Desulfocurvus vexinensis DSM 17965: one gene and its partner. The protein of the gene in region 1 binds, or shares a complex with, the protein of each later gene. Links are inferred from orthologs where the notes say so. Each region holds a gene or a part of one and is shown on either strand. Other genes may lie near its edges.

Evidence for each region.
Region 2: the proteins of fliG (region 1) and fliM are in contact, whole or in part, in a crystal structure (PDB 4QRM), measured with the Thermotoga maritima proteins. The link is inferred for Desulfocurvus vexinensis DSM 17965 from one-to-one orthologs. Residues at the interface, in WP_004082903.1 of Thermotoga maritima: Phe122, Ser125, Glu126, His127, Pro128, Gln129, Thr130, Val133, Glu157, Arg161, Leu164, Leu165, Arg167, Ser169, Glu171, Val172, Glu175, Ile176, Asn179, Lys182; in WP_004081085.1 of Thermotoga maritima: Tyr124, Leu127, Asp128, Ile130, Met131, Gly132, Gly133, Pro134, Glu136, Pro139, Arg141, Thr144, Glu145, Ile146, Glu147, Ser149, Ile150, Lys153.

What each region holds. Positions count from the first base shown.
Region 1 is NZ_JAEX01000010.1:31,186-34,253, forward strand. Bases 44-3,042 are described here. They hold fliG (flagellar motor switch protein FliG), read right to left. Parts: upstream 2,043-3,042; coding sequence 1,044-2,042; downstream 44-1,043. Other genes in these bases: G495_RS18400 (FliI/YscN family ATPase), read right to left, coding at 44-230; G495_RS18405 (FliH/SctL family protein), read right to left, coding at 251-1,057; fliF (flagellar basal-body MS-ring/collar protein FliF), read right to left, coding at 2,042-3,042. In the rest of the region: more of G495_RS18400, read right to left, coding at 1-43; more of fliF, read right to left, coding at 3,043-3,068. UniProt on the Bacillus subtilis protein: One of the proteins that forms a switch complex that is proposed to be located at the base of the basal body.
Region 2 is NZ_JAEX01000001.1:319,314-322,373, reverse strand. What follows is about bases 5-2,995. They hold fliM (flagellar motor switch protein FliM), read right to left. Parts: upstream 1,995-2,995; coding sequence 1,014-1,994; downstream 5-1,013. Other genes in these bases: G495_RS20785 (HD domain-containing phosphohydrolase), read right to left, coding at 2,242-2,995; G495_RS0101435 (hypothetical protein), read right to left, coding at 117-848. In the rest of the region: more of G495_RS20785, read right to left, coding at 2,996-3,060. UniProt on the Bacillus subtilis protein: One of the proteins that forms a switch complex that is proposed to be located at the base of the basal body.

The DNA of each region.
Region 1 (3,068 bases):
AGCGAGCCGGGGCGCACGCCGCGCATCTCGCCGTAGGGCATGAGCAGGCAGGCCCCGTCGCGGAAGCCCACGACCTCGGCGTAGAGCCCGCTGTCCTCGCGGCCCTCGGGCAGCAGTTCGCAGACCGAGCCCAGGGGCGCCTTGATGCCCTCGCCCTCGGCGATGAGCCCGACGACCTTGCAGACCTTGCCGAAGGTCTTGCAGGGGTCCAGGCCCCGCAGGATGTTCATGCACCCGCGCGGGTTGAGGCTCACGCGCCGTCTCCGTCGCCGCTGGCGGCCCGGGCGGCGCGCTCCGCGGCCTCGTCCACCTCCGGGCCGATGCCCGAGGCCAGCAGATGGTCGAGGATGGGCTCCACCAGGGCCATGCGGCTGGCCAGGGAATTGTCCACCATGCCCCGGTCGGATTCCAGGACCACCCCGCCCTGCTCCAGGGTCGCGTCGGGGCGCACGGCCCAGCGTTCCAGGCCCGGATGGCGGGCCTTGGCGCGCTCGAGCAGGTCCTGGGCCAGGGCCTGGTCCTGCGGGTGCACGCGCACGGTGAGCCCGCGGCGCGAGTCGATGGCGTCCAGGGCCTGGTCGAGCAGGGCGCCGAGAATTTCGCCGCGCCGCGCGTCCAGCTCCACGCGCAGCAGGCGGTGGACCACCAGGCGCAGCAGTTCCAGCACGTCCTGGCGGTACTGGGCCCACAGCTCGCGGCCCACGCCCTGCACGGCCTCCAGGGTCCGGGCCAGGGCGTCGGCCTGGGCTTGGGCGGCCTCTTCGGCCTGCTCCCGGGCCTGCTGGCGGCCTTCGGCCAGGCCCTCGGCCTGGGCCTGCCCGCGCAGGGTCCGGGCCTCGGCCACGGCGGCGGTGATGATCTCGCGGGCCGTGGCCTCGGCGCGCTCGCGCACCCGGCGGCGGTATTCCTCCACGTCCTTGTCCGTCCAGCCCTGGCGGCGCTCGCCTTGCAGCTCGGCCACGCTCATCTCGCCCAGGCCCTGGGCCTGGACACCGAGAATCACGCGGCCTGTGGCGCGCACGGGGCCCGTTTCCCGCTGGTCCCTAGACAAAGACATCCCCGCCTCCGCGTCCGATCATGATCCGGCCCTCGGCTTCCAGGCGGCGCACGATCTTGACGATATTCTGCTGGGCGGACTCCACCTCGGACAGCCGCACCGGGCCCATGATTTCCAGGTCCTCGCGGATCATGGCCGAGGCGCGCTCCGAGAGGTTCTTGAAGAACTTCTCCTGCAGGTCCTCGGTGCCGCCCTTGAGGGCCTTGGTCAGGTCCTCGTTGGAGACCTCCTTGAGCAGCTCGCGGATGGAGCGGTCGTCCAGGGCCTTGATGTCCTCGAACACGAACATGAGGTTGCGGATGTCCTCGGCCATCTGCGAGGATTCCTCCTCGATCTCGGAGAGGACCTCCTCCTCGGTGGCGCGGTCCACGGCGTTGAGGATCTCGGCCACGGCCTGCACGCCGCCGACCTTCTTGCCCTCCTTGCCGCCCATGGCGATGAGCTGGCTTTGCAGCACCTTGTCCACCTCCATGAGCATCTCCTCGGCCACGGCCTCCAGGCGCGCCAGGCGCATGAGGATCTCGGGGCGCACCCCGGCGGGCAGCTGCTGAAGCAGCTCGGCGGCCTGCTCGGGATGCAGGTGGCCCAGGATGAGCGCCAGGGTCTGCGGGTGCTCGTTGCGCAAAATCTGCGACAGGATGCGCGGGCTGACGTTCTCCAGCTCGCGGAAGGGCGCGGGCCCGGCGTCCAGGTCCAAAAGGTCCAGGATGTACTTGGCGGTCTCGGAGTCGAGGTTCTTCATGAGCAGCTTCTTGACCTGCTCGGGGCCGCCCATGAGCATCTCCGCATTGACCAGCAGCTGGTGGTGGAACTCGCGCAGCACCTCCTCCACCTGCTCCTTGGGGATGGTCTCCATTTCGACCATGGCCTTGGAGATCATGGCTATCTCGGAGCGCTCGAGGCGCTTGAACACGTCCGCGGTGAACTTCTCGCCCATGGCGAGCAGCAGAATCGCCGTCTTGTGCGGGCCTGCGAGGGGGGGCATTACGCTGTCGCCTCCTGCTTGAGCCAGGTCTTGATGATGGCCATGGCGCCGTCCATGTTCTGCTCACACAACTGCATGGCGTGGGCACGGATGTCGTCGATCTTGCGCAGGGCGTCCAGGGCGTCCTCTTCGTCGCCGTCGGTGATGGCGATGCGCCCCTGGCCCTCGGGCAGCCCGGCCAGGCCTTCCACGCCCTCGACCTCGGTCTTGGGCCGGATCAGGGCCATGACCACGGGCCGCACCACCAGCACCAGGAACAGGAAGATCAACAGCCCGTTGAGGAACGGCTTGCCCAGGCGGTGCACGTATTCCAGGATCAGCTCGCTCAGGTTGGGGGCGATCTCCTGGTCCGGCCCGCCAAAGGACATGCTGGTGACCTCAATGGAGTCGCCCCGCCGCTCGTCGAAGCCCACGGCGCCGGCCACAAGCTGCTGGATGCGCTGGAGTTCCTCGGCGCTGCGCGGGGTGAAGACCTGGGTGGCGTCGCCCTGCCCGTCCGCCGGTGCCTGCTCACTATACGTGCCATCGACGATGACCGCCACTGTCAGGCGGTCCAGTTCGCCCATGGGCACCACGATGTGCTTCTCGACCTTGTTGATTTCGTAGTTGAGCGTGCGCTGCTCGCGGGTGGAATCGAGCTGCGACAGGGCCCCGCCAGGGCCGTCGCCCCGGAAGTTGGGCTCGGGGGTGCCGCCCTCGATGTTGGCCTGGCTGGTCTGGGTCTCCTCGCTGCGCTGGTCCGAGCGGGCCACCTGGCTGTCGGGGTCGTACTCCTCGCTGCGGATGGTCTTCTGGCTGAAGTCCAGCTCGGCGTTGACCTTGGCGATGACGCGCCCCGGGCCGTAGAGCGGGGAGAGCATCTGCTCGATGCGCAGCTCCAGGTTCTGCTCCAGGGTCAGCTTCTTCTCCATCTGCGTGGTGCTCAGGCCGCCCTGCTCTTCCAGGGCCTTGGGCGAGTAGAGAATGCCGCCCCCGGTGTCGGCCACGGTGATGCTGTCGGGCGACATGCCTTCCACGGCCAGGGCC
Region 2 (3,060 bases), on another replicon or contig:
ATGCTGTGCCACAGGGCGGACAGAGGCGCAAGGGCGGCCCGCCCGACGCCAGGACCTTGACGCCCGGGCGCGGGCGCAGGGCCGGGCGTGGCCTCCGCCAGCGTCCAGGTGCGGGGCTAGGGTCCGGTCGCGGGCACCAGGGGCTCCCAGGGCGTGCCGTCCGGGTTCTCGAGCCTGGGGGCGGGCTTGGCCTTGGACGCGGATTTGGCCTTGGGCTCTGGTTCGGTCTTGGGCCCTAGCTTGGCCTTGGGTGCGGCCTCGGGCGCGGGTTTGGCTTCTGGCCCTGGCTTGGCCTCGGGCACCAGGGGCACCCAGGGCGTGCCGTCCGGACCTTCGAGCCTGGGCTCGGGCCTGGCCTTGCCCTTGGCCCCGGGGGCGCGGCGCGGCGCCGCCTCCGGCTTGCGCTCCGGCTTCTTGCGGGGTTTGAGATCGGGCACCAGGGGCACCCAGGGCTTCTGGCCCGGCACCGGGGCGGGCTCCAGGGCCGGTTCCGGGTCCGGCTCCGGGGGCAGGTCCTCCTGGGCCACGGGTGGAATGCGCGACGGCTCGTCCAGGTGCGCCCCCGGCTCACGCAGCGGGAAGCGGCGCCGCACAGGCGCATCGGCTGGGCGGGGGCCGATTTCCTCGGCGGACGGCCTGGCACCGAACTTCTGCAGGACCGTGCCCCGGGTCTTCACACCCTCCTGCGGAGCCGGGGCCGCTTCGGGCCCGGAGGCGTCGGCGGGCGCGGAGGGCTGCGCCGGGCTGGGCAGGACCAGGGGCTGCCAGTCCGCAGGGACCTGGGCCACGGCGGCGCAGGGCGCCAGGGCCATGACACAGGCCGCAACGAAAACAACCAGACCGCGCATCGTCCCTCTCCATCTCCAGCCGCGCTCCCGACGCGCGTTCCGCAAGGTTCCTATCCCAAAGCCCGGCCGCCGCCAAGGCCGGAAAGAGCCCCCGGCCCGGCTGGCACAAAAAAAGGCCACCGCCCGGGCGGTGGCCACGAAAAACTGCCCAGCCGCGCGCGGGGGTCAGGTGTAGCGGGGTTCCTCCTCGCGCACCACCTGGAAGGCCTTGTTGCCCTTGACCACCCCGGGCAGCCCGTAGAACTTGCGCACCCCCTCCACCTCGGCCTCCAGAAGCCGCTCGGTGTCGGTATTGAGCAGCAGGATGTCGCCGATCTCCAGGTTCAGCAGCTGGCGGCCCGTGATCTGGGTCTGCCCCAGCTCGATGACCATTTCCACCGGGGTTTCCAGCAGGCGCTCCTTGAAGCGCGCGATCCAGGCGTGGTCCACCTCCAGCCGCTCGGACTGGAAGGACGCGTGCAGCTTGGAGCGGATGGGCTCCAAGGTCGCATAAGGCAGGCAGGCGATGAGCGAGCCGATGGCGTTTTCCAGCTCCACCTCGAAGGTCACGACGATGACCACGTCCGAAGGCGGGACAATGGCCGCGAACTGGGGGTTGATCTCCGAACGCGTCAGTTCGATGTGCACCTCGTGCACCGGGCGCCAGGCGTCCTCCATGTTGGACAGCGCGATCTTGACCACGCGGTCCACGATGGCCTGCTCGATGGGCGTGAAGTCGCGGCCCTCGACCTTGGGCTGCGAGCCCGCGCCGCCAAAGAAGTTCTCCACCAGCGCGAAGACCAGACGCGAGTCCACCACCAAAAGCGCGTTGCCGCGCAGGGGGTCCATCTTGAAGATGTTGATGGAGGTCGGCACCGGCAACGAGCGCATGAAGTCGCCGAACTTGGACATGTCGATGGAGATGGGGTTCAGGTCCACGCGCTTGCGCATGGCGTTGGCCAGGGCGTTGGTGCACAGCCGGGCGAAGCGGTCGTTGACGATCTCCAGCACCGGCATCCGGCCCCGGATGATGCGGTCCTGGTTAGCCAGGTCGAAACTGACGACCCCGGAATCGTCCTCGGGTATGTCGGCCTCGGCCTCTATTTCGCCGCCGGAAAGCCCGCGCAGCAACGCATCGACTTCGTCCTGGTCGAGAATCTTGCTCATGAACGCTTCCCGCGCTTGCCCCGGGCAGATTCTTCCGCCAGGGGAGTTCGTTGCATGCGGCCCGCCGGGATCGCGCCCCGGGCCGGGCAGGGCCCGGCCCGGGCCCGCGCGGCGGTGCCGCGCCGGTGCCCCCTTCTACCGCCCGCAGGCCGCGTTGGCAACACGGCCCGCAGGCGCAGCACTGCATGCAAAATGCAAACCAGCCCGGCCCGGCGCGGGCCGGGCGCCCGGCCAGGGCCTGCGGCGGCTACGCGGGCAGGTACCTGGCCAGCAGGTCGCGCAGCCGGGCCTGGGTCACGGGGCGCTCGACCGTGGCCGTGAAGCCCGCCTCGAGGCTGAGGCTCACGTCCTGGGGGATGTAGGACAGGGTCATGGCGACGAGCGGCACGGGCCGGGCCCCGCTCTCGCGCTCCCAGGTGCGGATGGAGCGCGCGGCGGAAAATCCGTCCATCACCGGCAGCCGCGTGGCCATGATGACCATGTCGTAGACCTGACGGGTCACCGCGTCCACGCCCTGGCGCCCGTTATGCGCCACATCGAGGGTCACGTCGGTGTGGCGCAGGTGGTACTGGAGCATCATGCGCGTGTTGGCCGAGTCGTCCACCAGCAGGATGGCCGGGCCCGGGCTGCGGCGCGGGCGGTTGGCTGCGGTGCCCATGAGGCACAGGGCGGGGTTCACTCCCTCGCGGAAGGTGTGCCCTTCGAGGATCGCGAAAACGGCCTCGCGCAGCGGCCCTTCCTGTACGGGCAGGGCGAGGCAGGCCCCGGCTCCGGCCTGCCGGGCCTCGGCGGCGCGGGCCTGCGGGTCGTCGCACAGCAGGATCACACTGTAGGCCGGAAAGCCGTCCGTCGCACGCAACTCCTCCAGCAGCCCGGCCTCGCACTGGTCCAGGTCCACGAAAGCCAGGCGGTAGGGCTGGCAGTCGCGGAAGGCGTCCAGCAGCATGGCGCGCGCGGTGGCGCAGTCCTGCGCCGTTTCCGGGCAAGCGCCCCAGGCCCCGAGCAGCGCCACAAGCGCCGTCGTGTCGCGCCCCGAGGCCACCAGCACCCGGCGGCCCTTGAGGGC